One region of the Mesorhizobium sp. M0715 genome, then DNA from elsewhere that is predicted to be linked to it. Evidence: predicted binding sites of a transcription regulator. Region 1 holds the regulator's gene; the other holds the start of a gene.
What was found. The regulator LexA, encoded in region 1, represses DNA repair genes until DNA is damaged. The targets are predictions, from matches to a motif close to TGTTCNNNNTGTGTTCNG.
Positions count from the first base shown of each region.

Region 2: the regulator LexA is predicted to act here: its motif matches at 11,637-11,654, upstream of NKI21_RS28590 (YifB family Mg chelatase-like AAA ATPase).

Region 1 covers NZ_JAMYPL010000008.1:157,706-173,871, reverse strand. Annotated here, with positions in the region: gene NKI21_RS12795 (hormone-sensitive lipase) at 1-699, opposite strand, end outside; gene NKI21_RS12790 (AMP-binding protein) at 1,009-2,634, shown strand; gene kynA (tryptophan 2,3-dioxygenase) at 2,631-3,467, shown strand; gene kynU (kynureninase) at 3,547-4,794, shown strand; gene lexA (transcriptional repressor LexA) at 5,207-5,947, shown strand; gene NKI21_RS12770 (ComEC/Rec2 family competence protein) at 5,941-8,391, opposite strand; gene gltX (glutamate--tRNA ligase) at 8,494-9,918, shown strand; gene gltA (citrate synthase) at 10,104-11,432, shown strand; gene lpxB (lipid-A-disaccharide synthase) at 11,501-12,679, opposite strand; gene NKI21_RS12750 (LpxI family protein) at 12,672-13,589, opposite strand; gene lpxA (acyl-ACP--UDP-N-acetylglucosamine O-acyltransferase) at 13,561-14,394, opposite strand; gene fabZ (3-hydroxyacyl-ACP dehydratase FabZ) at 14,408-14,875, opposite strand; gene lpxD (UDP-3-O-(3-hydroxymyristoyl)glucosamine N-acyltransferase) at 14,868-15,926, opposite strand; gene bamA (outer membrane protein assembly factor BamA) at 16,002-16,166, opposite strand, start outside.
Region 2 covers NZ_JAMYPL010000033.1:17,344-33,509, reverse strand. Annotated here, with positions in the region: gene NKI21_RS28630 (PLP-dependent cysteine synthase family protein) at 229-1,317, shown strand; gene NKI21_RS28625 (pyridoxal phosphate-dependent decarboxylase family protein) at 1,330-2,817, shown strand; gene NKI21_RS28620 (hypothetical protein) at 2,867-3,223, shown strand; gene NKI21_RS28615 (hypothetical protein) at 3,348-3,719, shown strand; gene NKI21_RS28610 (CDGSH iron-sulfur domain-containing protein) at 3,835-4,461, shown strand; gene NKI21_RS28605 (hydantoinase/oxoprolinase N-terminal domain-containing protein) at 4,770-6,812, shown strand; gene NKI21_RS28600 (malate synthase G) at 6,911-9,079, shown strand; gene NKI21_RS28595 (DnaJ domain-containing protein) at 9,197-9,736, opposite strand; gene NKI21_RS28590 (YifB family Mg chelatase-like AAA ATPase) at 10,012-11,544, opposite strand; gene NKI21_RS28585 (NAD(P)H-dependent oxidoreductase) at 11,788-12,378, opposite strand; gene gshB (glutathione synthase) at 12,613-13,557, opposite strand; gene NKI21_RS28575 (putative bifunctional diguanylate cyclase/phosphodiesterase) at 13,788-15,137, shown strand; gene NKI21_RS28570 (SDR family NAD(P)-dependent oxidoreductase) at 15,303-16,070, shown strand; gene NKI21_RS28565 (2-dehydro-3-deoxygalactonokinase) at 16,067-16,166, shown strand, end outside.

The DNA.
Region 1 (16,166 bases):
CAGCGCATTCTGGCGCAGGAATTCGGCGCGCTCGCCGCCACCGGCCCAACAGGTGATGCGGGCGCCATTTATCGGGCGCAGCAGCGCCGGGCTTTCAGCCAGCGCCTCCTCTTCGTCGATTGCCAGTTCCTTGTTCATGCCGGTGCGCATGATCGGACGCAGGTCATGCAAGCCTGAAATCGAAACGACGTGGCGTATGCGCCGCGCCACATCGGCAGCCAACGGCGTGGTTGTCGTCACCATCCGGGTGGCGAGATGGCCGCCGGCCGAATGTCCGGTCAGCATCAGCGGTCCGTCGACCATTGCCGCTGCCTCGCCGATTGCCGCCCCAATCTCCCTGACGATGCCGGCGATGCGTATGTCCGGGCACAGCGTGTAGGACGGCATCGCAACGGCAAAACCGTTGCTGACCGCGCCATTGGCAAGGTGAGACCACAAACTCTTGTCGGTCTCCAGCCAGTAACCGCCATGGATAATCGCCACCAGCCCTTTGGGCGCGGCACTAGGAATGAAAAGATCGAGCCGATTGCGCGGCCCTTCGCCATAGGCGATGTCGAGCCGTGCCCGGCCCTGCGCCGACAGCGCATCACGGAATGCTTGCGCCGGCTTCGCCCATGCGGCCGGCCAGCGATCACTGCCGGCGATATTCGCACCGTTGGCATAGGCATCATCCCAATCGACGATGTGACGTTCGAACATCTGCGCCCTTCCCCAAGACGGCATCGCTACTTGCTAGCAATGGCCACCGCCATGCCATGCGTCAATGCCCTGAGCAAAAACATTTTAGGCTTGAAACAAATTTCGACTGGTGCGATCCTGCCCCAACGAACAGCCGACAATGGGAGGTCTGCTGTGCTGCCCGAACCTGCAGATGTTCACCCTTTCTGGGCGCATCTCAGCAGGTGCGATGGGTAGTACGAAGCTTCCTCAGAGCAGGACCTTAGGATCCACCACAGCCAGCCAAGGCGCGTCGCGCACTGGCCAGGCAGCAGACGGGAGAGCGGCGACATGCTTGGGCCTTCAGCGCATATCGACACGTTCACGCGCGATCACCTGCCGCCGCCGGAGCAATGGCCTGAAATCCTGCTCGACGGCTTCGACTATCCCGAACGCCTCAACGCCGGTGTCGAACTGACCGACAGGCTGGTCGAAAAAGGTCTCGGCGACCACACCGCCCTCATCGGCAATGGCCGCCGCCGCACCTACAAGGAACTATCCGACTGGACGAACAGGCTGGCCCACGCGCTGGTCGAGAATTACGGAGTCAAGCCGGGCAACCGGGTGCTGATCCGCTCGGCCAACAACCCCGCCATGGTCGCCTGCTGGCTGGCCGCCACCAAGGTCGGAGCCGTGGTCGTCAACACCATGCCGATGCTGCGCGCCGGCGAACTCGCCAAGATCGTCGACAAGGCCGAGATCACCGTCGCGCTCTGCGACACCAGGCTGATGGACGAGATGACCGTGTGCGCCAAGGACAGCGCATTCCTCAAGCAGGTCATCGGTTTCGACGGCACCGCCAACCATGATGCTGAACTCGATCGTGCCGCTCTCGACAAGCCGGTAACGTTCACCGCAGTTGACACCGGCCGCGACGATGTCGCGCTGCTCGGCTTCACCTCGGGCACGACAGGCGTTCCGAAGGCGACGATGCATTTCCACCGCGACCTGCTGATCATCGCCGACGCCTATGCTCGCGAAATCCTGGAGGTGACGCCGGACGACATCTTCGTCGGCTCGCCGCCGCTGGCCTTCACCTTCGGCCTTGGCGGGCTCGCTATCTTTCCGCTGCGCTTCGGTGCGGCGGCGACGCTTCTGGAGCAGGCGACGCCACCCAACATGATCCACATCATCGAGACCTACAAAGCGACGATCTCCTTCACCGCGCCGACCGCCTACCGCGCTATGCTGAAGGCCATGGATGAAGGAGCCGATTTGTCGTCGCTGCGCGTTGCCGTTTCGGCCGGCGAAACCTTGCCCGCTCCGGTTTTCGAAGAGTGGACGAAAAAGACCGGCAAGCCGATCCTCGACGGCATCGGCGCCACCGAAATGCTGCACATCTTCATCTCCAACCGCTTCGATGACATGAGGCCTGCGTCGACCGGCAAGCCGGTGGGCGGCTACGAGGCGCGCATCCTCGACGACGAGATGCGCGAGGTGCCGCGCGGCACGACCGGCAGGCTGGCGGTGCGCGGCCCGACCGGCTGCCGCTACATGGCCGATGACAGGCAGAAGGAATATGTGCGCGACGGCTGGAACCTCACCGGCGACACCTTCACGCAGGACGAGGACGGCTTCTTCCATTTCGCCGCACGCTCCGACGACATGATCGTCAGCGCCGGCTACAACATCGCCGGTCCCGAGGTCGAGGCGGCGCTGCTGGCGCATCCGGACGTCGCCGAATGCGCGGTGATCGGTGCAGAGGACGCCGAACGCGGCCAGATCGTCGAGGCGCATGTCGTGCTGGTGCAGGGCGTCGCGCCCGACGCCCTCACCATCAAGCGCCTGCAGGACCATGTCAAGGCAACGATCGCGCCCTATAAATATCCGCGATCGGTAAAATTCATCGCCGCTCTGCCCAAGACCCAGACCGGAAAGATCCAGCGCTTCCGGCTGCGCACGGAGAAAATCAATTGAGCGAGCCATACGATCCGGCGTCCGAAGGCGCCCAGATGTCGTTCAAGGAGCGCATGTCCTACAGCGACTATCTGCACCTGGAGAAAGTGCTGGAGGCCCAGACGCCGCTGTCATCGGCGCATGACGAGATGCTGTTCATCATCCAGCATCAGACCTCCGAGCTCTGGATGAAGCTCGCTCTGCACGAGATCGGCGCCGCGATCCGCTCGATCCGCGCCGACCGGCTCGAGCCGAGCTTCAAGATGCTGTCGCGCGTTGCGCGCATCTTCGAGCAGCTGAACAATGCCTGGGACGTGCTGCGGACGATGACGCCCAGCGAATACACCGAGTTCCGCGACGCGCTCGGCCAGTCCTCGGGTTTCCAGTCCTGGCAGTATCGCGCCATCGAGTTCATGGCCGGCAACCGAAACCTGGCAATGCTCGGGCCGCACAAGCATCGGCCCGACCTGAGCGGGAAGCTGGAAGCGATCCTGGCCGAGCCGTCGCTCTATGACGAGGCACTGCTGCTTTTGGCGCGCAACGGATTCGACATCGGTGCCGATGCCAGGCGCACGGACTGGCGTGAGACGCGAACCGAGAATGAAGAGGTGCTGGTCGCCTGGCAGACCATCTACCGCGATCCGCAGCGCTACTGGATGTTCTACGAACTGGCCGAGAAGCTGGTCGACTTCGAGGACTACTTCCGCCGCTGGCGCTTCAACCACGTCACCACGGTGGAGCGCATCATCGGCCTGAAACGCGGCACCGGCGGCACGTCGGGTGCTTCGTATCTGAAGAAAATGCTCGAGGTCGTGCTGTTCCCGGAGCTGTGGACGGTCCGCACCCGGCTCTGACGTCGAAATGAAAACAGGCACACCGAGGGGACGCGCTGTGGCGGAAAACCCTTCGCGAACAACCGGGGACTGACCGACCATGAGTGGAATTCCTGATCTCGCCGCAGTCGAAGCGATGGATGCCACGGATCCGCTGCGGGCCATGCGCGACCGTTTCATTCTGCCGGAGGGGATGATCTATCTCGACGGCAATTCACTGGGGGCAGCGTCTCATGCCGTTTTCAGCGAGCTGCAGCAGGCGGCGACCCAAGAATGGGCCCAGGATCTCATCCGAGCTTGGAACACGGCCGGATGGTTCGAGATGCCAATCGAACTCGGCGACCAGCTCGGACGCCTGATAGGAGCCGCGGCCGGCCAGACCGTTGTCTGCGACACGACATCGACCAACATCTACAAGGTGCTGCACGCGGCGATGGAGATGCGGCCCGGCCGGTCGGCCATCGTCGCCGAAGGTGACAGTTTTCCCACCGACCTGTACATCGCCGAAGGCGTGGCCTCGACCCGGGATGGCGTCCTGCTGCGCCTCGCGGGTGTCGACGCGCCGACCATCGAAGAGCTGATCGACGAAAACGTCGCGGTGGTGCTGGTCAATCACGTCAATTACAAATCGGGTGAACTGCGCGACATGGCGGCGCTGACGCGCAAAGCTCATGCGGCCGGAGCGCTGATCGTCTGGGATCTTTGCCACACCGCCGGCGCCCTGCCCGTCGAGCTCGATCACGCAAATGCCGATTTCGCCATCGGCTGCACCTACAAGTACCTCAACGGCGGTCCGGGCGCACCGGCCTTCATCTATGCCGCGCAGCGCCACCACGGCGATATCAGCCAGCCGCTCAGCGGCTGGTGGGGCCATGCGCGGCCCTTTGCCTTCGAACGGGGTTATGTTGCCGGCACCGGCATCCGCCGCTTTTTGTGCGGCACTCAGCCGATCCTGTCGATGCGGGCGCTCAGAGGCGCGCTTGCCATCTGGAATGACGTCGACATGGCGGCATTGCGAAAGAAGAGTGTCGCGTTGACAGAACTGTTCATCCAGCTCGTCGAAGCCAGGTGCGGCGCCTACGGTCTCACGCTGGAGACCACCCGCGACGCGACCAGGCGCGGCAGCCAGGTGTCGTTCCTTCACGATCACGGCTATCAAATCATGCGGGCGCTGATCGAGCGCGGCGTCATCGGTGATTTTCGTGCGCCATCGACCATCCGTTTCGGCTTCACGCCGCTCTATGTCGGCTACAAGGATGTGTGGCTGGCGGTTGAGGTGCTGGAGGATATTCTGCGCACGGGCGCATGGAAGGACCGCCGTTTCGCGGTCAAGGAAGCCGTTACCTGACGCAACGATCCCCGCGATCCACCGCCGCCGCCCTCACTGCCTTGGCAGATGACGGAGGGCTGAATTTCCAGCCACAAATGCCAACAGACGTTGGCGTTTTGGCTCCGTTTCGTTCACGGCAAACGAACGTCCCGAAGATTGATATCGTCCTTTGTGGAGGTCGATAGACTAATAATGCCAAGCCTTGGGTCGAGGATGAGCCACAGGTCATTAACCATAATAATTTCAATGTGAGCAGGCGCATCGCCGTGCCTAGCGCCTGTTGATCGCGACCCGCTGGCAAGCGCCAAATAATTTCAGCAGCCTTAACAAATTCATTAAACTTTAAACGGTTGCAGAACACAACTGGAACAGATAGGGTTTGTTCTGGGTTTGTTTTTCGATTCTGGTTTCAGGTAACCTGGGGGCCGCCATGCTGACGCGCAAGCAACATGAACTGCTGATGTTCATCCATGAACGCCTGAAGGAGAGCGGCATTCCGCCATCCTTCGACGAGATGAAGGAGGCGCTTGACCTTGCCTCCAAATCCGGGATTCATCGGCTGATCACCGCACTTGAGGAGCGCGGCTTTATTCGCCGGTTGCCCAACCGGGCACGCGCGCTGGAAGTGCTGCGATTGCCGGACTCGATCGCGCCCGGTCTCAACGCGGCAAAGAAGTTTTCGCCAAGCGTCATCCAGGGCAGTCTCGGTCAGGGTGGCGCCCTTGGCCGGCAGATCAAGCCGGCGCCTTCGCGGATGCCCTCGCCCGGCAATGATGACGATGCGGTCTCCGCCGTGTCGATCCCGGTCATGGGCCGTATCGCTGCCGGTGTGCCGATCGATGCCATCCAGCATCAGACGCATTCGATCTCGGTGCCGCCGGACATGATCATGGGCGGCGCCCACTATGCGCTGGAGGTCAAGGGAGACTCGATGATCGAGGCCGGTATCTTCGACGGCGACACCGTCATCATCCGCAATGCCGACACGGCGAGCCCCGGCGAGATCATCGTGGCGCTGGTCGATGAAGAGGAAGCGACGCTGAAGCGGTTCCGCCGCAAGGGCGCTTCGATTGCTCTCGAAGCCGCCAATCCGGCCTATGAAACCCGTATTTTCGGCCCGGACAGGGTCAAGGTGCAAGGCAAGCTCGTCGGCCTGATCCGCCGCTACTGAGGCGGCTGTGGGTTGGCCGCTGGCTTCTCCGGTTTCTTGAAGGGTGCCAGCCCCCTTGCCTCACGAGAGTATTTGCGTTGCGTGTGCCAGGGCCGATATGGGCTGTCCACCGCGAAGCTGATCGTCGCCGGCGTGGTCGCCGATTGGCGATCGAAGAAGACCGCGGCACTGCCTTTGCGAGCCAGTTGCCGCTTGGTGATGACGAGAACCAGCGGATTGTGACAGGCGTCATACGCGGTGGCGTCATTGATGACGATCAGCTCGGCGAAGCCGCAGGCTTTCCAGGCGTCCTTGCGGTCCTCGACATAGGCAATGATCGCACCGGACATGTGCCTGGCCACGCAAACGCCTGAGGAGCAATAGAACGGCGATCCCAGCGGCAGATCAACGGCATCCGCGACATCGAATTGCCCATCGCTGTTGTCGAACACCTCCGGCACGACGATGGTTTCTGATGTCAGGGCGCGTTTCCAGTTGTCGACGGTGAATTCGTTCGGCCGTTCCCGGCTGACGGCAAGCTCGCCGCCACCGATCGGCAACGCCACCAGCCGGGCGTCTTCCGAGATTAGCACATCCGGCGTGCGCGTATCCGAGACGGTCAGCAAGCCTGCCAGCGCGAATGGCAGAGCAGCGAGCCGCAGCCAAGTTGTCGCCATTGTCGCGATGACCAGGGCAATTGCCACCAACAGGACCGACTGCTGCGAAATCAGCCCGACCCCATCGACAGGCGAACGCTCGGAGATCCAGCCTGATATGGCGATCATCATCGTCAGGCCCTTACCCATCAGGTAGAGAGCCGGCCAATCCAATCCGAAAGGCATCAACAGCGCGCTGGCGACGGCCAGGAACATGACGACGGTGACGATCGGCATTACCGCGAGATTGGCAAACAGGCTGAGCGGCGAGACACGCTGAAAATGCCAGATGGCAAACAGCGTCGTCGCGCTTCCCGCGATGATCGAGGTCATGGCAAGGCCGGTTGCCGCCAGCAGGAATTTTCGCGTCAGGAAACCGGGCACGGATCGCTTTGGCGGCGGCGGTCTTGCTTTTCCCGCGCGGTGATCCGCCCAGCCGGCATAGGCGCCGACCAGAGCCGCGGTCGCGGCGAACGACATCTGAAAACTCGGGCCGACCACCTCATGCGGCGACACCACGATGACGGCGATCGCCGAGATCGCCAGATTGCGCATGGTGAGTGCTGCTCGATCGAACAGCACGGCAATCAGCATCACCGCCAGCATGATGAAGCTGCGCTCGGCGGCAACGACGACTCCCGAGATGATGAGATAGGCCGCGATCGAGAACAGTGCGGCGGCGGCGGCATACTTCTTGACCGGGCGACGCGCGGAAAAGTCGGGAAACAAGGCGAAGGCGCCGCGCAGCAAACCCATGATGGTGCCTGCGACCAGAGCCATGTGCAGTCCCGAAATGGAGATGATGTGGTAGATGCCGGTACGTCGCATCGCCTCATTGATGTCATCGGGAATGCCGGCGCGCACGCCGACGATCAGCGCCGCGGCGATCTCGCCTTCGGCGCCGCCGACGCTCGCCCTGATATGGTCGGCGATGCCTTCACGGGCATTTTCCACGCTAGAGGAAATTCGGGCCGGCAGCGGCATGTCGCCGTCATCGTTGACGACAAGCTTTGGATTGCCGAGAAAGAACCCGCTGCCACCGATGCCGGCAAAGTAGCTGTCGAAGGAGAAGTCATAGCTGTCCGGCCGCACCGGCCCGGTCGGCGGCAAGAGCTTGGCATATCCGGTGATGAGGGAGCCGGCGGTCACGTCAGCCGGGATCTTGCGTGCCGAAAGCCGCACCCGTTCCGGCGCATAGCGCAGTTTCGGTCTTGCGGTCGATGTCACGTCGATGGTCAGCCGGATACGGCCGGTTTCCATCCGGTCGAGCGAGACGACGCGGCCGGTGACTTGCGTCGAAATTTCCGAGCCCAACATTTGTGTGCCCGCACGCCACGTCTCGACCTTGGCAGCAAGCAGTCCTAGGGCGCACAAAAGTGCCGCCATGAAACACAGATGGGTCTTCGGCCATGAACGCGAGACCAGCGCACAGATCCCCGTCAGAATGACAACCGCGACAGGTCTCGCAAAGTCAGGCTCCGCCGCCAGCGAAAAATAGCCGATCGCTCCGATCGCCAGGCAGACCGGCACCAGCAGGAAGGCCACGCCCCGGTCGAGTTCCAGGCTCGCCGCCGTGTTCACGCTGTGGCGCAGGCGAGGCAGTGATGTCAGGCTGATTTGCCGGCGCACGCGAACGATCCTGCCGGTTTCGGCAACAGGAACAGAGGCGGCGACATCCGCTTGTAACGGCGCTTGGCCGGGATCCGGCAGGAGGGGCGACGGCAATGGCAGAGGCGCAAAGAGGGACCGTTCGCTGACGCCGATGGCAGCGTCCTCGCCCTGATCCGAGCCCCAGCCTCGTCCAGCCATCGGGTCTGCCCCTTGCGCCCTCGACACCCTATGCTACATGAACGCCGGGCGCGCGAAAGTCCGCGCAACCGCACCCCGCTTCAGATGGTTTCCGAGAGTTCCATGTCCGACAAGGTCGTCACCCGTTTTGCCCCCTCGCCCACCGGCTATCTGCACATAGGCGGCGCGCGCACGGCGCTGTTCAACTGGCTGTATGCAAAGCACACTGGCGGCACGATGCTGCTGCGCATCGAAGACACCGACCGTGAACGCTCCAATGAAGCCGCGACGGCTGCCATCCTCGACGGGCTTTCCTGGCTTGGCCTGAGCTGGGACGGCGAGCCGGTGTCACAGTTCGAGCGTGCGCCGCGCCACCGCGAGGTGGCTGAGGAGCTCGTGCGCATGGGCATGGCCTATTATTGCTATGCCACGCCAGCCGAACTGGAGGCCATGCGCGAGGCTGCCAGAGCCAAGGGGCTGCCGCCCCGCTATGACGGCCGCTGGCGCGACCGCGACCCCTCAGAGGCGCCCGCAGGCGCCAAGGGCGCCATCCGCATCAAGGCGCCGACCGAAGGCGAGACCATCGTTCATGACCGTGTCCAGGGCGACGTGCGCTTTCCCAACAAGGATCTCGACGACTTCATCATCCTGCGTTCGGACGGCAATCCCACTTACATGCATGCCGTCGTCGTCGACGATCATGACATGGCCGTCACCCACATCATTCGCGGCGATGATCATCTGACCAATGCCGCCCGCCAGACCGTCATCTACAACGCCATGGGCTGGGACGTGCCGTCCATGTCGCATATCCCGCTGATCCACGGCGCCGATGGCGCCAAGCTGTCGAAGCGGCACGGCGCGCTTGGCGTCGAGGCCTATCGCGCCATGGGCTACCTGCCGGAGGCGCTGCTCAACTACCTGGCGCGCCTCGGCTGGAGCCATGGCGACGACGAGATCATGTCGATCAAGGATATGATCTCGTGGTTCGATATCGGCGACGTCAACAAGGGCGCGGCGCGCTTCGACTTCGCCAAACTGGAAGCGATCAACGGCGCGCATATGCGCCGCATGAGCGATGCCGAGCTGTTCGATATCTTCATCGCCACCCTGCCCCATCTCGAAGGTGGCCCGGCGATCGCCGCGCGCCTGAACGACAGCACCAAGGCGCAGTTGCTGGCAGCGCTTCCGGGCCTGAAGGAGCGCGCCAAGACACTGGTCGAGCTCGTCGATGGCGCGGCCTTCCTGTTCGCCACGCGCCCCCTGCCGATCGACGACAAGGCGGCCCTTCTGCTTACCGACGATGCCCGCAAGATCCTGCGCAGTGCTCACGAAGCTTTGAACGGGCTTGCGAGTGACTGGACAGCCGCCTCGGCGGAGGCGGCGATCCGCGAGGTGGCAGCGGGCGGCAGTCACAAGCTCGGCGCGGTGGCCCAGCCTTTGCGCGCTGCGTTGACCGGTAAAAGCACCTCGCCGGGCGTGTTCGATGTGCTCGCCGTGCTCGGCCGCGAGGAAAGCCTGGCGCGCATCTCAGATCAAATCGATTAGGAGCAAACTGGCCCAAGAAGATTGGCATTGAAAGGCGGGTTTCGCAGTGCAACATTAGGCCTTGGCCCAATCTGGCACGCACCTCCTGAAATGCGGTGGCGAATACGCGCATTGCGGTGATTTTCGACGTGTCGCTCTGCAGAATTTTGCCTTTGCCGGCATGAGGAAACAAGAAGGAGTTTGCAATGACCGAAGCTGCGAAAAAAATGGATTTGGGCGGCAAGACCCAGGAGGCCACGGCAACGCTTGCATTCGCCGGCAAGACCCATGAATTCAAGGTGCGAAGTGGTTCAGTCGGGCCTGATGTCATCGACATCGCCTCGCTCTACTCAACCACCGGCGCCTTCACTTACGATCCCGGCTTCACCTCGACGGCAAGCTGCGAGTCCGAAATCACCTTCATCGACGGCGACGCCGGCATCCTCCTGCACCGCGGCTATCCGATCGACCAGTTGGCCGAACATGGCGATTTCCTCGAGGTCTGCTATCTCCTGCTCTACGGTGAATTGCCGACCAAGGCGCAGAAGGACGACTTCGACTATCGCGTGACGCGCCACACCATGGTGCATGAGCAGATGTCGCGCTTTTTCACCGGCTTCCGCCGCGACGCGCATCCGATGGCGGTGATGTGCGGCGTGGTCGGCGCGCTGTCGGCCTTCTACCACGACTCCACCGACATCTCCGACCCCTACCAGCGCATGGTTGCCTCCATGCGGCTGATCGCCAAGATGCCGACGATCGCGGCGATGGCCTACAAATACCACATCGGCCAGCCGTTCATTTACCCGAAGAACGAGCTCAACTTCGCCGCCAACTTCCTGCACATGTGCTTTGCCGTGCCGTGCGAGGAATACAAGATCAACCCGGTGCTGGCGCGCGCCATGGAGCGCATCTTCATTTTGCACGCCGACCACGAGCAGAACGCCTCGACCTCGACCGTTCGTCTCGCCGGCTCGTCGGGCGCCAACCCGTTTGCGTGCATCGCCGCCGGTATAGCCTGCCTGTGGGGACCGGCGCATGGCGGCGCCAATGAAGCGGCGCTCAACATGCTTGGCGAGATCGGCCATGTCGATCATATCCCCGAATTCATCGCCCGCGCCAAGGACAAGGACGACCCGTTCCGCTTGATGGGCTTTGGCCACCGCGTCTACAAGAACTACGATCCGCGCGCCAAGATCATGCAGAAGACGGCACATGAGGTTCTGGGCGAGCTCGGCATCAAGGACGATCCGCTGCTCGACATCGCCATGGAGCTGGAAAAGATCGCGCTGACCGATTCCTATTTCATCGAGAAGAAGCTCTACCCGAATGTCGACTTCTATTCCGGCATCACGCTGAAGGCGCTGGGCTTTCCCACCACCATGTTCACCGTGCTGTTCGCGGTCGCCCGCACCGTCGGCTGGATCGCCCAGTGGAAAGAGATGATCGAGGATCCGCGCCAGAAGATCGGCCGCCCGCGTCAGCTCTATACCGGCGCACCCGAGCGTGACTACGTGCCGATCGCCAAGCGGTGAATTGGGAGTAGGGATTGGGGATTGGGGATTGGGCAGTAGGCAGTAGGCACGGTCAACTTCCCTACTCCCTACTGACTATTCCCTCTCTTGATATACCGCATCACCACCTGCGCGGCGATCTCGCCGGACGGTCTATCCGTCGCCATGCGCCGCGTGATCTCTGCAAATCCATTCTTCTGCCAGGCGCGCATGCCGCTGTCGGCGAACAGGGCTTCCAATTGCCGGGCCAGATTGTTCGGCTTGATGTAGCCGTCGTAGAATTCCGGAATAAGCGCTCGATCCGATATCAGATTGGGCAGCAGCGCCGACCAGACGGAAACGAGGTACGGCGCCAAGACGCGCGCGACCGGGTCGAGCCTGTAGCAGGAAATCATCGGCACGCCGGCCAGCGCCAGTTCCAGCGATACCGTCCCGGACGCGATCAGCGCCGCATCGGCTTTGCCGAAAGCCTGCCATTTGCGTTGGGGATCGACGATGATCTCAGGCTTTTCATCCCAGCGGTTGACGGAGGATTTGACGAGGTCGGCGACATGCGGAACGGTCGGCAGCAGCAGCCGTAGGCGGTGGCCACGCGCACGCAGAATCGACACCGTCTCGCCGAACGGGTCGAGCAGCCGCCGTACCTCGCCACGCCGCGAACCGGGCAGGACGAGCAGGGTCTTGACGCGATCAGGAGAAAGGTCGCGCGGCAGCTCCTGCGCCTTGGCTGCGGCCAGCAAGCCCGCATCGTGGGTCAGGCGATGCCCGACATAAGTGCCCGGTGGCCCGCCGAGCCGATCGAGCTCCTTGACCTCGAAAGGCAGGATGCAGAGGATGTGGTCGACATAGGGCTTCATCGCCACCGCCCTGCCCGGCCGCCACGCCCATACGCTCGGGCAGACATAGTGGATGATTGGAATCGACGGGTTGGCCGCACGCACCTTTTTGGCGACGCGCAACGAAAAGTCCGGACTGTCGATGGTGACAAGGCAGTCCGGCTTTTCGTCGGCAACGGTCTTGGCCAGTTGGCTGATCCGCCGTATCAGGCGCGGCAGGTCGCGCAGGACGGCACTGAACCCCATGAGGGCGATCTCACCGGCATCGAATGGCGAGACCAGTCCCAGCGCCTGCAAATGACGGCCGCCGAGGCCGACGAGTTGCACCTCGCGCCCGGCCGCCTGCCTGAGCGAGCGTACTATGTCGGCGCCGAGCAGGTCGCCGGACTCCTCTCCGGCAACGATCGCGATCTTCAATGCCCTGTCAGCCATTGCGCGGCTCCGTGGCGACAGGCAGGCCAAGGACGAACAGGCCGAGTGCATTGGCGCGTGCGATGGTTCCAGGACCTTCGAGGATCAGCGAGCGTCCCGCCTCGACGGCAATGCCGGCGAGCCCGGCCGCGTGCGCTGCCTCGACCGTCTGCGGACCGATGGATGGAAGATCGGCGCGCAGTTCCTGACCAGGCTTGGCGCACTTGACGAGGACGCCGCGGGTCTTGCCCGCAATACGGCCGTGGCCGCGCAGCAGCTTCGCACGATCAAGCAGGCCGGCTGTTCCTTCGATGCCTTCCAGCGCGATTGCCCGGCCGCCAACCGCGATCGCCGCCTGGCCGACATCCAGCGCCCCGATGGCCTTTGCTGCCGCAAGGCCCGCCTCAATATCACGCCAGTCCAATTTTCGCGGTTCGGCCTTGGTCAGCACGCCTTCGGCGGCGACAAGATTCGGCACTACTTCGTGGGCGCCAACGACCTTTATTCCACGCGCTTCGAGGCCCCGTGCCAAGATCTTTAGAAGACCATCATCGCCACGCGCGAGCGCCATGACGACCAAAGGAATCACCGCGAGCAGGCTGAGACTGGGGCGCAGCGCAAGCAATCGCGGCCGGCGCTTGATCTCGCCTGCAAGCACCAGATGGGTGATCCGGTGCCGCCGCAGCAATGGGACGAGCGAGCCTATACCTTCCAGAGCGAGGTTTTCGTGATCGTATCGGGAGAGTTCCGCGATGCGGTCGACTTCGCCTTCCATCAGGATGACGAAGGGCGGATAACCTTGTTCAGCCGAACCGGCCGCGACTTCGACCGGCAGACTGCCGCCGCCGGCAATGATGCCGACCCTGGAGCCCGGCGGAAGATCAAGACGCGCTGCCGCTGTCTCAGTCTTCGTCATCGACATCGTCGCCATCGCCGCCCTTGAGCGACGGCACAGCATAGTGCCGCTTGCCGCGACTGGTAATGAAATCGATGATCTTCATGGCGGTCGGCGACGACACGAACTCCGCCTTGGCGAATTCGATGTTCTCGCCAACGGTGCGGGAACGATCGAAGATCATCCTGTAAGCCTTGCGCAGCACAAGGATTTCGGACCTCGGCAGACCGGAGCGCTTGAGGCCGATGATGTTGAGACCGCGCAGGCTGGCGCGGTTACCGACCGCGATGGCAAAGGGGATGACATCGCCGACGATCGCGGAGCAACCGCCCAGAAAGGCGTTGTCGCCGATGCGGACGAACTGATGCACTGCGGTCAGGCCGCCGATATAGACATTGTTACCGACCTCGCAGTGGCCGCCCAGCGTTGCGCCATTGGCGAACGTCGCATTGTTGCCGACGACGCAATCATGGGCGATATGGGCGTAGGCAAGGAAATTGCCATTGTCGCCGACCGTGGTCTCGCCGCGGCTGGAATCCGTACCGAGATGCATGGTCACGCCTTCGCGGATCGTGCAGTTCCTGCCGATGACCAAGGTGGTTCGGCCGCCCTTGTGCTTGGTGTTTTGCGGCGGCGCGCCCAATGTCGCCATCGGGTAGACCTTGGTCGAGGCGCCGATCGACGTCGCGCCCATCACCGAGACATGACTGACCAGTTCGACGTCGTCGCCGATCACCACATCGGCCCCGACATGGCAGAACGGCCCGATGCGCGCGCCTTGGCCGATTTGGGCGCCTTCCTCGACAATGGAGGAAGCATGAATGGATGTTCTGATTTTCATAAGCACTCGATCGTCAGTCGCTGGTGACCATCATGGCTGAAATCTCGGCCTCGGCCGCCTTGGCGCCGTCGACCATGGCTTCACAAGCGAATTTGAGCAGGTTGCCGCGTTTCTTGATTTTCTTGACATAGATCTTCAACTGGTCGCCGGGAACGACCGGTTTGCGGAATTTGGCGTTGTCGATGGTCAGGAAATAGACCAGCGACGGCTTTTCGGTGCCCAGGCTGCGGATACAGATGGCGCCGGCCGTCTGCGCCATCGCCTCGACGATGAGCACACCCGGCATGACCGGCTGCTCAGGGAAATGGCCCTGAAAATGCGGCTCGTTTATGGTCACGTTCTTGATGCCGATGGCGGATTCGTCGCCATCGATGTCGACGATACGATCGATCATCAGGAACGGATAGCGGTGCGGCAGGAGCTTCATCAGCCCCATGATGTCGACCGCTTCCAGCGTCGTCGACGCGATCATGTCAGCCATTGCCTCCCTCGCCCTGTTTGCGGGTCCTGGCGAGCTTGCGCAGCATGGCTATCTCCCGCATGGCTTCCGCCATCGGCTGTGCCGGATAGCCGCCCCAGATCTCGCCTGCAGGGACATTGCTCATAAATCCACTTCTGGCGGCAAGCTTGGCCCCTGTCCCTATGGTCAGGTGATCCGCAAGCCCGACGCCGCCGCCCATGGTGACATTGTCACCCACGATCACAGAACCCGAAATACCCGAAAGCCCGGCTATTATGCAATTGCGGCCGATGCGGACGTTATGGGCGATCTGCACGAGATTGTCGATCTTGGTGCCCTGGCCGATGACCGTATCGGACATGGCGCCGCGATCGACGGTGGTGTTGGAGCCGATCTCGACGTCGTCCTGGATAACGACACGACCGATCTGCGGCACGCGCTCGGGCCCCTTGGCCCCGCCGACGAACCCAAAACCATCTTGGCCTATCCTGGCACCGCCATGAATGATGACGCGATTGCCGATCAAGGCATACTGGACGCTCGCGCCTGGACCGACATAGCCGTCGCGGCCGATCTGGCAGGATTGTCCGATGACCGCATTTGGGGCGATGACGGTACCGCTGCCGATCGAAGCGCCTGGCCCGATGACCGCGCCGGCCTCGATGACGGCACCGGCTTCGACATGCGCGGTCGCATCGACATGAGCGTGCGGCGAGACGCCGGTTTCACTGGTCATCGGCCCTGGTGTCGCCGCCCTCGGAAACAGCAGACGCCCGACAAACGCGAAGGCCTGTTGCGGACGCGGATGAACCAGAACGGCAACGCCGGCCGGCGCCTTGCCGGCAAATTCCGCCGGGCACAGGACCGCGGCTGCCCGCAGCGACGGCATCAGCGCGGAATTGCGCTTGCCGTCGACAAAGACGAGCGCATTCTCGCCGCCCTCGCTGGCTGGCGCGAGTGCTTCGATCGAAATATCTGAGTGGCCGGAATCGACGAGCACCGAGCCGGTCAGATTCGCGACTTCGCCCGCCGTATACCGGCGTGATGGCGCGAAGAACACCGGATCGGTCATTCCAGAAGCTATATCCAGCTAGGTCGGAACATTTCTCCCGGACCCTGAAGACCCGGGAGCATCGTTGGCCGCCGATCAGAAGCGGGTCGATATGCCGAAGTTGAATTCCTGCACGTCGTCGCGCGCTTCCTTCTTGACCGGGATCGCATAGTCGATACGGATCGGACCGAACGGCGACGCCCACATCAGGCCGAGGCCGACCGAGGCACGCAACTTCATGCCGACCGAGTCCTGGGTGAC
Region 2 (16,166 bases), on a different contig from region 1:
ATTCCACGTGCGTTTCCACGCCTGCTCCCACGCTGGCCTGTCGGCCTCTCCTGTATCACCAAACACGACACGGCGCATCCGGCAGCGGATTTCAGCGCCGGCTACAGCCATTGCCGCTGTGCGGCATGTCAGTCCTAGCGCGGCAAGGTCACCAAACCTCGCCGCCCAACCCGCTGGCTTGTAACCGGCCCGTGAAGACAAAACACGATGACAATCAGGGAGACCAAGATGTTGCAGCAGCAGAAGATCAGAACCACGGCCGGGCGCGGCCGCCTGTTCGACAGCATTCTCGACACCGTCGGCGACACGCCGGTGGTTCGCATCAACAATCTCGGACCGTCCCACGCGACGATCTACGTCAAAGCCGAGTATTTCAATCCCGGCGCCTCGGTGAAGGACCGGCTGGCGCTCAACATCATCGAGGAGGGCGAGCGCAGCGGTGCGCTGAAGCCGGGCCAGACGGTGGTCGAGGCGACCAGCGGCAACACCGGCATCGGCCTCGCCATGGTCTGCGCGCAAAAGGACTATCCGCTGGTCGTCACCATGGCCGACAGTTTTTCGGTCGAGCGCCGCAAGCTGATGCGCATGCTGGGCGCCAAGGTGGTGCTGACGCCGCGCGCCGAAAAAGGTTTCGGCATGTACAAGAAGGCGGTGGAACTGGCCGAGGCCAATGGCTGGTTCCTTGCCCGCCAGTTTGAAACAGCGGCCAACGCCGCCATCCACGAGGCAACGACGGCGCGCGAGATCGTCAATGATTTCGCCGGCTCGCGGCTCGATTGCTTCGTCACCGGCTATGGCACCGGCGGCACGGTGGTCGGCGTGGCGCGCGTGCTGCGCCGCGAGCGTCCGGAAACCCGCATCGTGCTCTCCGAGCCGGCCAACGCGCAGCTCATCGGCAGCGGCAAGGTGCAGCAGCGCGGCACCGATGGTGCCCCGGCCGCCAGCCATCCAGCCTTCGAGCCGCACCCGATCCAGGGCTGGACGCCGGATTTCATCCCCAACGTGCTGCAGGAGGCGATCGACACCAGCCTCTATGACGAGGTGATGCCGATCGCCGGGCCCGAGGGCATCAAATGGGCCAGAGAATTGGCGCGGAAAGAGGGCATCTTCACCGGCATTTCCGGCGGCGCCACCTTCGCCGTGGCGCGGCAGGTCGCGGAGAAGGCGCCGGCCGGCGCGGTGATCCTGTGCATGCTGCCCGACACCGGCGAGCGCTACATGTCGACACCGCTGTTCGACGGCATCGAGGCCGAGATGGATGCCGACGAGACTGCCCTGTCGCGCTCGACGCCCGGCTGTCAGTTTCCCGCGGCTTGACGGAGATCCGTCATGGACGCCATGCAAGAAAACCCCGGCCTGGTGGCCGAGGAAACGCTCGATCCCCTGGACTGGGCCGATGTGCAGGCCCTGTCGCACCGGGTCATCGACGATGCGGTCGATTATCTCCGCGATGTGCGCGACCGCCCGGTCTGGCGGGAGATGCCGGCCGATGTGAGAGAGGCCTTCTCGGCGCCGCTGCCGCGCTCCCCGGCGCCGCTGGATGCTGTCTATGCCGAGGTGTCCCGCACGGTGATGTCCTATCCGATGGGCAATATCCATCCGCGCTTCTGGTCCTGGTATATGGGGTCGAGCAACTTCACCGGCGCGCTCGGCGATTTCCTGGCGGCTATCCAGGGCTCGAACCTCGGCGGCGGCAACCACGCCGCCGGGCTGATGGACAGCCAGGTGGTGAACTGGTGCAAGGAGATGCTGGGCTTTCCAGCTTCTGCCGGCGGCACGCTGGTCAGCGGCGGCTCGATGGCCAACATCATAGGGCTGACCGTGGCGCGCAACGTCAAGGCCGGCATCGACGTGCGTGAGCACGGTGTCGCCGCCATCGAAAAGCCGCTGCGCTTCTACGGCTCGGAGCAGATCCACTCGTGCCACCGCAAGGCGATGGAGGCACTCGGCCTCGGCAACCGGGCACTGCGCCGCATACCGACCGATGCCGGGCTGCGCATCGATATCGCTGCCTTGCGTGCGGCGATCACCGAGGACCGCAGGGCAGGGTTCAAACCGGCCTGCGTCATCGGTACGGCCGGCACGGTCAACACCGGGGCGATCGACGATTTGCAGGCGCTTGCGAAGCTGGCACATGAGGAAGACCTCTGGTTCCATGTCGACGGCTGCATCGGCGCGCTGATCGCGATTGCGCCTGAAAATGCCCATCGCGTCGCCGGCATCGAACGGGCGGATTCGGTCGCGCTCGATCCCCACAAATGGCTGCACGCGCCGTTCGAAGTCGGCTGCGCCCTGGTCAGGGATGCCGCCGCGCATCGCGGGGCCTTCGCTGTGACGCCGGAATATCTGGAATCGACGCCGCGCGGCCTCGCTTCCGGCGAATGGTTGCACGACTACGGCCTGCAGACGTCGCGCGGTTTTCGCGCGCTGAAGGTGTGGATGGCGCTGAAGCAGCATGGCGTCGAAAAATTCGGCCGCCTGATCGACCAGAACATTGCCCAGGCCGTTTATCTTGCCGGCTTGATCGAGGCCGCGCCGCGGTTGCAGCTGGCGGCATCGCCGACCGTCAACATCGTCTGCTTCCGCTATCAGCCCGGTCTGACAGGCGAGGCTCTGAAGGCGCTCAACATGGAGATCATGCTGCGGTTGCAGGAACAGGGTATTGCGGCACTGTCCGACACTACGGTGCATGGCGAGCATTGGCTGCGGGTGGCGATCACCAACCACCGCACACGGCGCGAGGATCTCGATCTTCTGGTGCGGGAAACAGTGCGACTGGGGCGCGAGATCGCAACGCAGGGTTCCGCGCCTTCCTAGTTACGGGCAGGCATGCGATTCTGCCGCGATGATTCGGGAGATCCAGGCCGTGACGCTGTTTCGTATGGTTGCACTGGCAGCGCTGGTCTTCACCGCCTCGGCGCAGGCCGCCGACATGGCCTTCTTCGTCAAGAACCTGCGCAAGGAATCTGTCGCGGTCGAGCTGTTCAGCCGCGATCGTGAGACGGTCTGGCCGGGCAATGACAAGGTGTTCCTGATCGAACCCGAGTCGCAGAAATCCGTGCCGCTGTCCTGCAATCAGGGCGAACATATCTGCTATGGCGCCTGGGTTGACGGCAATGACAGCCTCTCGGCCGGCGTCGGGCCGGACAATGACCAGCCCTGCGACACTTGCTGCTTCATCTGCGTGGAACACTCGACCGAGACGATCGATCTGGTGCCGTAGAGCGCGGAAGTTTCGTTGGACCCAAATTAAGTCGGGGATCGGCCCGTCCGGTCCACTTCCGCGGTTCAGCGCTGCATGCAATGGTCGCCCTGCGGCCGGGTGGGCCGCTTATTCGGGGGTTATCATGTTTCATGCCTATGCGCGCCGCATGCTGGCCGCGCTGTCCTTCGTCATGCTGGTTGCGTCGGCGGCGCTAGCCGACGATGTCACCTTCGCCATCAAGAACAGCCACCCGAACGCCATGCGCGTCGAGCTCTACAGCCAGGATCGCGACTATGTCTGGCCGGGCGAGGACAAGGACTATTTCCTCGACGACGGCGAGACCAAGCAGCTGCCGATATCCTGCAACGCGGGCGAAGCGATCTGCTACGGCGCCTGGGTCGATGGCGACGAGGGCACCTATTGGGGCGTCGGTCCCGGCAACACGGAAAAATGCGAGGATTGCTGCTACACCTGCAACGGCGGCGAGACCGAGGAGATCGAACTGGTCCCCTGACCGGTTTGCCAGCTTGACGGTCTTCGGACCGGAAGCCATAGCCTGTGCAAATACCCAGCGCGCGACGCCTCGACCTGTTCAGACGCGACGCGCTTCAGGCAAAAGGAGCTCAGCTATGGCCGGCATGGTCGAAAGCGACAAGATCGACGTCGGGTTTTCCGGCAAGCGCTGCATCCATTCGCGCAACTGCGTGCTCGGCGATCCGCATGTCTTCGTGCCCAACGCGCCGGGCCAATGGATCCATCCCGAGGCGGCCAGCGTCGAGAAGATCGTTGCCATCGCCGAAAGCTGCCCCTCGGGCGCCATCACCTATGTCCGGAAGGATGGCGGGCCGCAGGAGCAATCGCCGGTGGTCAACACGGTGCGGCTGCGGGAAAACGGCCCGCTGGCGGTACACGCCGAGATCGTGCTCGACGGCGAGACTTCTTATCGTGCCACGCTTTGCCGCTGCGGCGCTTCGGAAAACAAGCCGTTTTGCGACGGCAGCCACAACAAGTCCGGTTTTGCCGCCACCGGCGAGCCGCCGCTGAAGGACACGCCGGCGCTCGAAGCGAGGAATGGTCCGCTGAAAGTGACGCCGACCACCAATGGCCCGCTCAAGCTCGAGGGCAATCTCGAGATCGTCACCGGAACCGGCCATACGGTCGACCGTACCCAACGCGCCTTCCTCTGCCGCTGCGGCCATTCCGCCAACAAGCCGTTCTGCGATGGCACGCACAAGAAGGTGGGGTTTGTGGGGTAGCTGTTTTGGCCGGCGGGACAGCACCCCCCTCTGTCCTGCCGGACATCTCCCCCGCAAGGGGGGAGATTGGCAGTTTCCGCCGGCGGCGCCCTTTTCGGCATTGAAGATGGCGAAAGCGGGGATGACATCCGATCTCCCCCCTTGCGGGGGAGATGCCTGGCAGGGCAGAGGGGGGTGCTGTCCCGCCGACCTCGCTTGTTCACCACCACCAACCTACCTACCGTGGCCCAGCGCTCGCGGCTTTATCGTCCGCTCCGTATCGGCTAAGGGCAGGGACAAATAAATTGCCACCCGGACCGCCGCCAAAAATGACAGCCAAGACCAAGCCAAAGCCGCTGTTCCTCGGGATCGACACCGGCGGCACCTATACCGACGCCGTGTTGTGGTCTGAGACGGAAGGCCCGCAAGAGGGGCCGAACAAAGGCAAGGTGCTGGCCAAGGCCAAGGCGTTGACCACCAGGCATGATCTTGCCGTCGGCATTTCCGGCGCCGTCGACGCGGTGCTGCAGAAAGCCGGAACCGATCCGGCTGATATCAAACTGGTGTCGATGTCGACGACGCTTGCCACCAACGCGCTTGTCGAGGGCCAGGGCGGCCGCGTCGCGCTGGTGATGATCGGCTTTTCCTTGGGCGATCTCGCCCGCGACGGGCTCAAGGCCGCGCTCGGCACCGATCCGGTGGTTTTTTGTCCGGGCGGCCACGACGTCCATGGCAATGCAGCCAAGCTCGATCTGTCTGGACTGGAAGCGGCGTTGCCGGAACTCGGCGCCTCGGTGTCCGGCTTTGCCGTCTGCGCCTATTTTGCCACCCGCAATCCGGCGCACGAGATCGCCGCTCGCGAGTTGATCCGCGAAAAGACAGGCCTGCCGGTCACATCGAGCCACGAGCTGTCGGCCAAGCTCGGCGGCCCGCGCCGGGCGCTGACCACTTTGCTCAACGCCAGGCTGATCTCGATGATCGACCGGCTGGTGGCGGCAACCGAAGGCTTTCTCCAGGCGCGCAACATTGCAGCCCCGCTGATGGTGGTGCGCGGCGACGGTGCGCTGGTTTCGGCAGCGTTTGCCCGCCAGCGGCCGATCGAGACCATCCTGTCCGGCCCGGCCGCCAGCCTGGTCGGCGCCCGCCACATGACCGGGCTCGACAATGCCATGGTGTCCGATATCGGCGGCACCACCACCGACGTCGCCGTGCTCGATGGCGGCCGTCCCAGGCTCGACCCGGAAGGCGCCACCGTCGGCGGCTTCCGCACCATGGTCGAGGCCGTCGCCATGCGCACCTTCGGCCTCGGCGGCGATTCCGAAGTGGCGCTGGAAGATGGCGCGCTCAACCCGAAGATCCTGCTCGGGCCGCGCCGCCTGGTGCCGTTGGCGCTGGCCGGCATGGCGCACGGTACAGCTGTCACCTCCGAACTCGAACGCCAGCTGCGGGCGCCCAATCCCGGCCGCATGGACGGCCGCTTCGCGGTGCGCACCGGCGTGCCGGACCGGCTCGCCGCCGGCCTGACCGGCGCCGAAGCCAGGCTCTACGAGCTGATCGGTGCCGTGCCGCTCGCCGTCGACAGGCTTTTGAGTTCCAACGCGCAGAACGCGACGCTGAACCGGCTGGTGTCGCGCGGGCTGGTGCATGTCGCCGGCTTCACCCCGTCGGACGCCGCCCATGTGCTGGGCAAGCAGGCGAACTGGGATCCCATCGCCGCGCGCCTCGGCGCCGAACTGTTCGCCCGCAAGCGTGACGGCCGTGGCCAGAACATCGCCGCTTCGCCGGAAGCGATTTCGGAACGGGTGCTGGTGACGCTGACGCGCTGGTCGGCCGAATATATCCTCGAGACCGCCTTTGCCGAGGATGGGCTCGATGGCGCGTCGACGGTGGCGCACGCCCTGGTGCAGCGCGCGGTCGACGCGCATCCCGGCATCGCCCGCCTGAGCGTTGCGCTCGACCGCCCGGTCATCGGCCTCGGCGCCTCGGCGCCGCTGCACTATGTCGGGCTGCCGCCGCTGATCGGCAATGACTGCGTGGTGCCCAGGGATACCGATGTCGCCAACGCGCTCGGCGCCGTCGTCGGCCAGGTCAGGGTATCGGCCGAGGCGCGGGTCAGCCAGCCCATGGAAGGGCTGTTTCGTCTCGCCTCGGGCGAGACCGTGCGCGATTTCCTCGACGAGGCGACGGCGATCGCGGCGGCCGAGGCCGATGTCCGCGCCATCGTCGCGGAGCGCGCCAGGGATGCCGGCACCGACAGCGCCGAGATCGACGTCGCCACCGAATTCCGGGTCTCGACCGTCGAAGCCCAGCGCATGTTCATCGAGGCGCATGTCGTGGCCGTGGCCTCGGGAAGGCCGCGCATTGCGGTTTGAGCGGGGCGGCGAAATACGCCACCTTCACCCTAAGCTGAATTGACCCGGCAAACCTGACATGCCAAAGGCCCGCAAAGCCTTTCATCTGGAGTAGCCTGATGACCGACCGCATCGAGATCGCCGGATTGCGGATTGCCCGCGAGCTGCATGAGTTCGTGGCCAGGGAAGCGCTGCCGGGCACGGAGATCGAAGCGGACGCCTTCTGGAACGGTTTTTCGGCCATCATCCATGATTTGGCGCCGAAGAACCGGGCGCTGCTGGCAGCGCGTGACGCCATCCAGGAACAGGTAGATGGCTGGTATCGCGATCACGGCGCGCCGGTCGACATGGAGGCCTACAAGGGCTTCCTGAAAGAGATCGGCTATATCGTTCTGGAGGGCCCGCCCTTCAGCGTGTCGACCGACAATGTCGACCCCGAAATCGCTGATGTTGCCGGACCGCAGCTGGTCGTGCCGGTGATGAATGCGCGCTATGCGCTCAACGCCGCCAATGCGCGCTGGGGTTCGCTCTACGATGCGCTCTACGGCACCGATGCCATCCCCGAAACGGATGGCGCCGAAAAGGGCAAAGCCTTCAATCCGGCGCGCGGCGCCAAGGTCGTTGCCTGGACGAAGACCTTCCTCGACGAGGCTGCCCCGCTCACCTCGGGCAAATGGGCCGGGGTCAACGGTCTGTCATTGGCGCAAGGCGCCCTGCGGCTAAGCGCCGGCGCCGGCTCGACGACGCTGGCCGACCCCAGGCAATTCGTCGGCTATCGTGGCGATGCCGCCAATCCCGATACCGTGCTGCTTGTGCGCAACGGCCTGCACATCGAGATCGTGATCGACCGCAACAACCAGATCGGCCGCACCGATCCGGCTGGCATCGCCGATGTCATCCTGGAATCGGCGCTGACCACCATCCAGGACTGCGAGGATTCGGTCGCGGCGGTGGATGCGCCAGACAAGGTCGTCGTCTACCGCAACTGGCTCGGCCTGATGAAGGGCGATCTGACGGAAGAGATCACCAAGGGCGGCAAGAGTTTTGTCCGCAAGCTCAACCCTGACCGCTCCTACACCGCGCCCGCCGGCGGCACGCTGACCGTGCCCGGCCGCTCGCTGATGCTGGTCAGGAATGTCGGCCACCTCATGACCAATCCGGCGATACTGGATCGCGACGGCAACGAGGTTCCGGAAGGCATCATGGATGCGGCGATGACGGCGCTGATCGCGCTGCACGATGTAGGGCCGAACGGCCGCCGCGCCAATTCCCGCGCCGGCTCGATGTATGTCGTGAAACCCAAGATGCATGGGCCGGAGGAGGTCGCTTTCGCCGTCGAGATATTCGACCGCGTCGAGGCCCTGCTCGGCATGACTGAGAATACCATCAAGATGGGCATCATGGACGAGGAGCGGCGCACCACCGTCAACCTCAAGGAGGCGATCCGCGCCGCAAAAGAGCGTGTCGTGTTCATCAACACCGGCTTCCTCGACCGCACCGGCGACGAGATCCATACCTCGATGGAAGCCGGCCCGATGATCCGCAAGGGCGACATGAAGCAGGCCGCCTGGATTTCCGCCTACGAGGCGTGGAATGTCGACACCGGGCTGGAATGCGGCTTGGCCGGCCACGCCCAGATCGGCAAGGGCATGTGGGCGATGCCGGATTTGATGGCGGCAATGCTGGAACAGAAGATCGCCCACCCCAAGGCGGGCGCCAACACCGCCTGGGTGCCGTCGCCGACGGCGGCGACGCTGCATGCCACGCACTACCACAAGGTCGATGTCCATGCCGTGCAGGCCGCACTCAAGAACCGGCCCAAGGCAAAGCTCGACGACATCCTGTCGGTGCCGGTCGCGGTGCGGCCGAACTGGTCGCCTGAAGACATCCAGAAGGAACTCGACAACAACGCGCAGGGCATTCTTGGCTATGTCGTGCGCTGGATCGACCAAGGCGTCGGCTGCTCGAAAGTGCCTGACATCAACGATGTCGGCCTGATGGAAGACCGCGCCACGCTGCGTATTTCCTCACAGCATATCGCCAACTGGCTGCACCACGGCGTGTGCAGCGAGGACCAGGTGATGGCGACGATGAAGCGCATGGCTGACATCGTCGACCGCCAGAACGAGGGCGACCCGCTTTACCAGCCGATGGCGGCCGACTTTGACAAGTCGATAGCCTTCCTCGCCGCCTGCGACCTGGTCTTCAAGGGCCGCGTCCAGCCCAACGGCTACACCGAGCCGGTGCTGCACGCGCGGCGGCTGGAACTGAAGGCGCAGCAAGCCTGAGGCAACGGATCGGTTTTGTCGTATTTCGCTCGACGGTGGTGAAATCGCCAGCGGCGTTGAAGGCGCGTCCGCGACTGGTGCGGCGGATGCTATTTGCTTCCGGCCACAGACAAGGCGTCAGGAAGCCGTATGGTCCAGGAGCCGGATGGTGGGATCGCGACGGTGTTCGGAGTTGACCCTATCGACGCCTTCCACCGTAATCGCGATCGTCCCGTTTTCCACTCTTGCTATCCAGCCCTTCGCTTTCAGATACCAGAGATGAAATTCGAGATGCTCTCGCGGACAGCCTGACAAGCGTTCGAGCTCCACATCTCCGATCCCGGGATTGCTGACGTCGTGCCGGCGCTTCGCGTAAAGCAGCGACAGCAGCCTGGCCTGGATCACGACATCCCGCTCGACGCCCTTGGTGCTGCTGGCTTCCTCAGTCAGCTCGCGGCGAAGGCCGGCATGGTCCTTGTACGCGATGTCGTATTGAGCGCGTTTGACCGGATCCTTGAGCGTATTGTGGGCTTCCACGATTTCACTGAAGCGGGCTTCATCGCCGGTTTCGCGATTGTCGGGATGATAGCGCATCGCAAAATAGCGAAATATGCGCTCCAGCGTTTCCGAGTTGGCGTTCGGGCTAACTTCCAAAACTTCGTAATAGTCAATGAACATAGCGGGCTCCCCGACCACACCATATTCGCATTGTCTAAATAAGGAATGTCAATGCGGAGGCCAAGACCTTGGTCCGACGCCGATGACATCCACGCTTCTGGAAGAGGAAGAAAATGGCCGGCGCCCCCTCGGTGGGGGCCGTTGGGTGGTGAGGACGCCGGCCAAGCGGACATTCAGGTCCGCCGCACCGTGGAGATGATCGATTCGCGGAGGCCGGGTTATGGCGTGATCGCGGAAGGCAATGTGGGAGGTCGGTTTGTCGGGCGGCGAGTGACCTACGCCGCCTGCGCCATCCGCTCCGAGCTCATGCGGTAGGAGATCGCTTCGGCCAGGTGGATTCGGCCGACGGTTTCGCTGGCGTCGAGATCGGCGAGTGTCCGTGCCACCTTCAGCACGCGGTGATAGGCGCGCGCCGAAAAGGCGAGCTTTTCGCTGGCGTCCTTGAGCAGCGACAGGCCGGCGGCGTCCGGCATGGCGATCTCCTCGATGACCGAGGGCGCGCAATGCGCGTTGGTGGTGGCGCGGGTGGCGCCGAGCCGCTCGAAACGTTCGCGCTGGATGGTGCGGGCGCGTGCCACACGCAGCGCCACATCGGCACTTTTCTCCGCCCGGTCGGGCCGGATCAAGTCGCTGGCCGACACCGCGGGCACTTCGATCCTGAGATCGATGCGGTCGAGCAGCGGACCCGAAATGCGCGCCTGATAGTCGGTGCGGCAACGCTCGCCGCGCAGGCAGCGATAGCCCGGCTCGCCGGCCATGCCGCAACGGCACGGGTTCATCGCCGCCACCAATTGGATACGCGCCGGATAGGTGACGCGATGGTTGGCCCGCGCGATCATGCAGTCGCCGGTCTCCAGCGGCTGGCGCAGCGCATCGAGCGTCTGCGGCGTGAACTCGGGAAACTCGTCGAGGAACAGCACGCCGTGGTGGGCAAGCGACACCTCACCCGGCCGTGCGCGGATGCCGCCGCCGACCATCGCCGCCATCGAGGCCGAATGATGCGGGGCACGGAACGGCCGCCGGTCGGTCAGCTTGCCTTCGCCGAGCTCTCCCGCCACCGAGGCGATCATCGAGACTTCGAGCAATTCCTTCGGCGCCAGCGGCGGCAGGATCGACGGCAGCCGCTGCGCCAGCATCGATTTGCCGGATCCAGGCGGTCCGATCATAAGCAGATTATGACCGCCGGCCGCCGCCACCTCCAGCGCCCGCTTGGCGGTCTCCTGGCCCTTGATGTCGGCGAGGTCAGGCAGATCCAGCGCCGCGGCGTGCATACCGGCCTCGGGGCGCGACAGCACCTGCGTGCCACGAAAATGATTGGCGATGGCAATCAGGCTGCGCGGTGCCAGAATGTCGATATCCTTTCCAGCCCAGGCCGCTTCCGGCCCGCATGCGAACGGGCAGATCAGGCCCTTGCCCTCGGCATTGGCGGCGATCGCCGCCGGCAAGGAGCCGGCGACCGCGGCAATCGTGCCGTCGAGTGACAATTCTCCAAGCACGACATAGCCGGCCAGCATGTCGCCCGGAATGGCGCCCAGCGCGGCCATTAGGCCGAGTGCGATCGGCAGGTCGTAGTGGCTGCCTTCCTTCGGCAGGTCGGCCGGCGCCAGATTGACAGTCACCTTCTTCGACGGCATCGACAGGCCGGAAGCATGCAGTGCGGCCTGCACCCGCTCGCGGCTTTCGGCCACCGCCTTGTCGCCCAGGCCGACGATGTGCATGTTGACCTTGCCGGGCGCGATCATCACCTGCACGTCGACCGGCACGGCCTCGATGCCCTGGAAAGCGACCGTGCGAACCCGCGCCACCATTTTTTGTACCCCCGGACAGTAGTTCGCCCATGCCCTGGCGATCAGGGTGTGAGCGAAGTCAAAGAAGACAACCACAGATTTCGGAGTTAAGCAAGAACATTACGAGAACATATAGCTTCACCACGGTGAGGAATTCTGCCGGCAAGGAGCGCCGTCCATAAGCTAGGCTTTGATCGGAAGCTTGAGCGCCCGCTCCGTCAAAGGCTCGCTGGCATCAAAGATGACATACCCGAGCATAGATGGCTAGAATTTGTCGAACAGGCGCTCCACCTTGCGGGCGAACATTTCCCTCTGGTCATCAGAGATGTTTTCGACGGAATATCTCGTCAGGTAGAGGTGCCTCACGTTGCGGCCGCACATAGTCTTGAGACCGCGCAGCAGCACCTTCCTTCCCGGGTTTTGCATGTACAGTTCAGTATACCACCACGGCGACCCGCATGTGGTAACAACGCCCATCCGCCGGATGTTCAACAGCGCCGGCTTGATCACGCCACCGTCTGCCGGCAACTCGTAAGCCACCCCCGGTCGCCAAACTCGATCAAAATAACCCTTCAAGATTGCGGGCATGCCTGACCACCATGTCGGAAAGCAGAAAACGCATGCCTCCGCCCATCTCAACGCGTCGATGTAAACCTGCAAGTCGCTGGGTGCCTGGGCAGGGTCAAAGTGGCCATGTCTTTCTTCGGCATGCATCACAGGATCGAACTTCATCTGATGGAGATCGAAATCAACGACCTCGTCACCCCTGGCTTTGAGGGTCTGAACGACCCGTTTGTGGAGCGCCGCCTGGTAACTGTCGGCTAGTGGATGCGCGTAGACGACATTGATTTTCATGGCGCGGGCCTTCAGGCTTCGAATTACACGCACATATTAGCCGTCGCGCAACCAAGTGGAAACAGCAAGGTCAGTGGCGGGGAGGGAAGCCCATCGCCGGTGTCGATCCGCAGCGGGCTTATACAATCGCCTGATCAAATGAGGAACATTACAAGAATATGCAGCCGCGCCGGTCGCGGCTGGGTTGTGGCCGGTTGCAGAAACCGGAACATGGTTAAGACAAAGTGAAAACGGTTACATCCGCCGCTTGCCCTCGACCGCGTCCCAGAACAGGCTGGCGATGTCGGCGCCGCCGAAGCGCTTGACCTCGCGCACGCCGGTCGGCGAGGTCACGTTGATCTCGGTCATGTAGTCGCCGATGACGTCGATGCCGACCAGGATGAAGCCGCGCTCCTTCAGTGATGGACCGATGCGGGCGCAGATCTCGCGTTCGCGCGCCGTCAGTTCGGTCTTTTCGGCGCGGCCGCCGACATGCATGTTGGAGCGGGAATCATGCTCGGCCGGCACCCGGTTGATGGCGCCGACCGGCTCGCCGTCGATCAGGATGATGCGCTTGTCGCCCTTGCGCACGTCCTTGAGATAGCGCTGCACGATATAGGGTTCGCGGAACATCTGGCCGAACATTTCCAGCAGCGAGGCAAGGTTGCGGTCGGCCTCCAGCATGTGGAAGATACCGGCGCCGCCATTGCCGTACAGCGGCTTGATGATGATGTCGCCGAACTCCTTGCGGAAGGCGGCAACTTCGAGTGGATCCTTGGTGATCAGCGTGTCCGGCATCAGGTCGGCAAATTCGGTGACGAAGATCTTTTCGGGGCTGTTGCGCACCCAGGCCGGGTCGTTGACCACGAGCGTTTTCGGATGGATGCGCTCCAGGATGTGCGTGGTGGTGATGTAGTTCATGTCGAAGGGTGGATCCTGGCGCAGCAGCACGACATCCATCTCCGACAGATCGGTGCGCACCTTCTCGCCCAGCGAATAGTGGCTGCCCTTCTCGTCGCGCACCTGCATTTCCTCGATGCGGGCAAACACCTTGCCGTCGCGCAACGACAGCCGATCCGGCGTGTAGTGGAACAGCTCATGGCCACGCCGCTGCGCTTCCAGCGACAGCGCGAATGAGGTGTCGCCGGCGATCGACACGGTGGAGATGTGGTCCATCTGGACGGCGATTTTCAGCTTCATGGCGGGTCTCCGGCGGCTCGGATGGACGACTGTCTTGCCTGTACAGGCTCACTGCCCGTCTGCCAATCGCGACATTCCTAGGATTGGCATCCGACACCCGAATGCGCTGCTTTCATCGATCCTTCGAAACAGTCGCGGTTGCCCGTGGAAAATCGATCTCGCGATACGTTTCCTAAAGGGTTTGCTGCCAGTCTGAAAATAAATTCCGACGTCAGAAAACAGGGACACCGATGCAAACTTCGTTTGGCACCGGTCAGGCAAACAGGGAGAGCACGGATCTGGCATTCACCGATCCGTTGACCGGGCTTGGCAACCATCGCCGCTTCTTCGACAAGGTCGATCGGCTGATCGCCGATCGTGCCGACGATCCCGCGCCCTTTACCGTCGGCATTCTCGACCTCGACGGCTTCAAGCCGATCAACGATCTGTTCGGCCACAAGGCCGGCGATGACATCCTGATCCAGGTCGCGATGCGGCTGCGCGCCTCGATGGACGGCCATTCCACGGTCTGCCGCATCGGCGCCGACGAATTCGCCTTTCTCTATCCCCTGGTGTTCAGCGAGGATGCAGCGGCCGAAAAGTCCCGCATGCTGATCGAGATCCTGTCGGCGCCCTATGATGTCGGCGAACGCACCGCCAGGCTTTCGGCCTCGGTCGGCTGCTCGCTGTTCTATTCGGGCGACGAGACCACCGAGATCCTCATCAACAAGGCCGAGACGGCGCTCTATCACGCCAAGCGTTCCGGCCGTGGCCGCGTCGTCGTCTACACCCGTGAGATGGAAGAAGCGGCCAAGCGCGTCACCCGCATCGAACAGGCGCTGCGCCGGGCTGTCTCGGCCGGCGAGGTGGAGCCGCATTTCCAGCCCATCGTCGACCTCAACACGCGCCGCACCATCGGCTTCGAGACGCTGGCGCGCTGGACGGATCGCGACCTGGGTTCCGTGCCGCCGACCGTCTTCATTCCCATCGCCGAGGAGCGTGGCATCATCGGCCCGTTGTCGCAGCTGGTGCTGCGCAAGGCGACCGAGGCCGCCAGAAGCTGGCCGAAGGATCTGTTCCTGTCCTTCAACCTGTCGCCCTCGCAGCTCGTCGACCAGAACACCGGCCTGCACATACTGGCGATCCTCGATCGCACCGGCTTCGATCCGCGGCGGCTGGAGATCGAGATAACCGAGACTGGCCTGATGAACGACCCGGCCTCGGCTGCGCAGATCGTCGAGGATCTGCGCCGCGTCGGCATCCGCGTCTCGCTCGACGATTTCGGCACCGGCCAGTCATCGCTCGGCCGCTTGCGCGAATTCCATTTCGACAAGCTCAAGATCGACCGCGCCTTCGTCTCCTCCATTCTCGACGACCGTCCCTCGGAGCACATCATCCGGGCTATTCTCGCAATGTGCGAGGGGCTCGGCATGGACGTCGTCGCCGAAGGCATCGAGCAGGAAGCGCAGGCCGACCGCCTCGTCCAGTTCGGCTGTGCCGGCGGGCAAGGCTATCTGTTCGGCAAGCCCGTCGATGCCGACGCCACGCTCGGCTATCTCCGTGATTCCTTCCGCGGCGCCCTGCGCGCCAAGGCGATCTGACCGGCGATCTCGAAGCGGTTTGCGATCCTGGTGACTTCACCTCGGGTGTCCAGCGCGGCGTATTGTCGTTTTGTCTGACATAAGCCCTGAAATCCGGCGGTTCGCCCTTGCCCGCGCGCCTTGCGTGGCTAGGATGCGCGCCGATCACGCTGGGAGACAGGAACGATGATGCCATCGGCGCATTTTGCCGACCTCGAAGGAGCCTCGGTGCTGATCACCGGCGGCGGCTCCGGAATAGGTGCTGCACTGACCGAGGGGTTTGTGCGCCAGGGCGCCAATGTCGCCTTCATCGACATCGCCGACGGCCCAAGCACGGCCCTCGCCGACCGCATCGAGAAGGCGTTCGGCAAGCGGCCGCTCTATCTCAAGACCGATTTGCGCGACGTCGAGGCTCTGCGTGCGTCCGCCGCGAAGGCCGCCGAGGCGCATGGCGATGTCACCGTGCTGGTCAACAATGCCGCCTGGGATGAACGCCACGCCGTCGAGGATGTGACGGTCGAGTTCTGGGACAACAACCAAGCCATCAATCTGCGGCCGCATTTCTTCACCGCGCAAGCGGTGGCGCCGGGCATGAAGCGGGCCGGCGGCGGTTCGATCATCAACTTCACCTCGACATCCTATCTCATCAACCACCCTGACATGCCATCCTACACGGCCGCCAAGGCCGGTATCCTCGGCCTGACCAAGGGGCTGGCCGGCAAGCTCGGTGTCGACGGCATCCGCGTCAACGCCATTGCGCCTGGCTGGGTGATCACCGAGCGGCAGAAGGAGCTCTGGGTGACCGAACAGGGGCTTGCCGCCCATGTCGCCAAGCAATGTATCAAGCAGGTGATGCAGCCCGACGACATCGTCGGCACCGTGCTGTTCCTCGCTTCGGACGCGTCGCGCATGCTGACCGCGCAGATGCTGGTCGTCGATGGAGGTTTCCTGTGAGCCAAGGGTTTGCCGGCAACGCACCGGCGGTCGCCGCCGTCGACTGGGGCACGACCCGCATGCGGGTCTGGCTGATCGACGGGCAAGGCAAGGTGC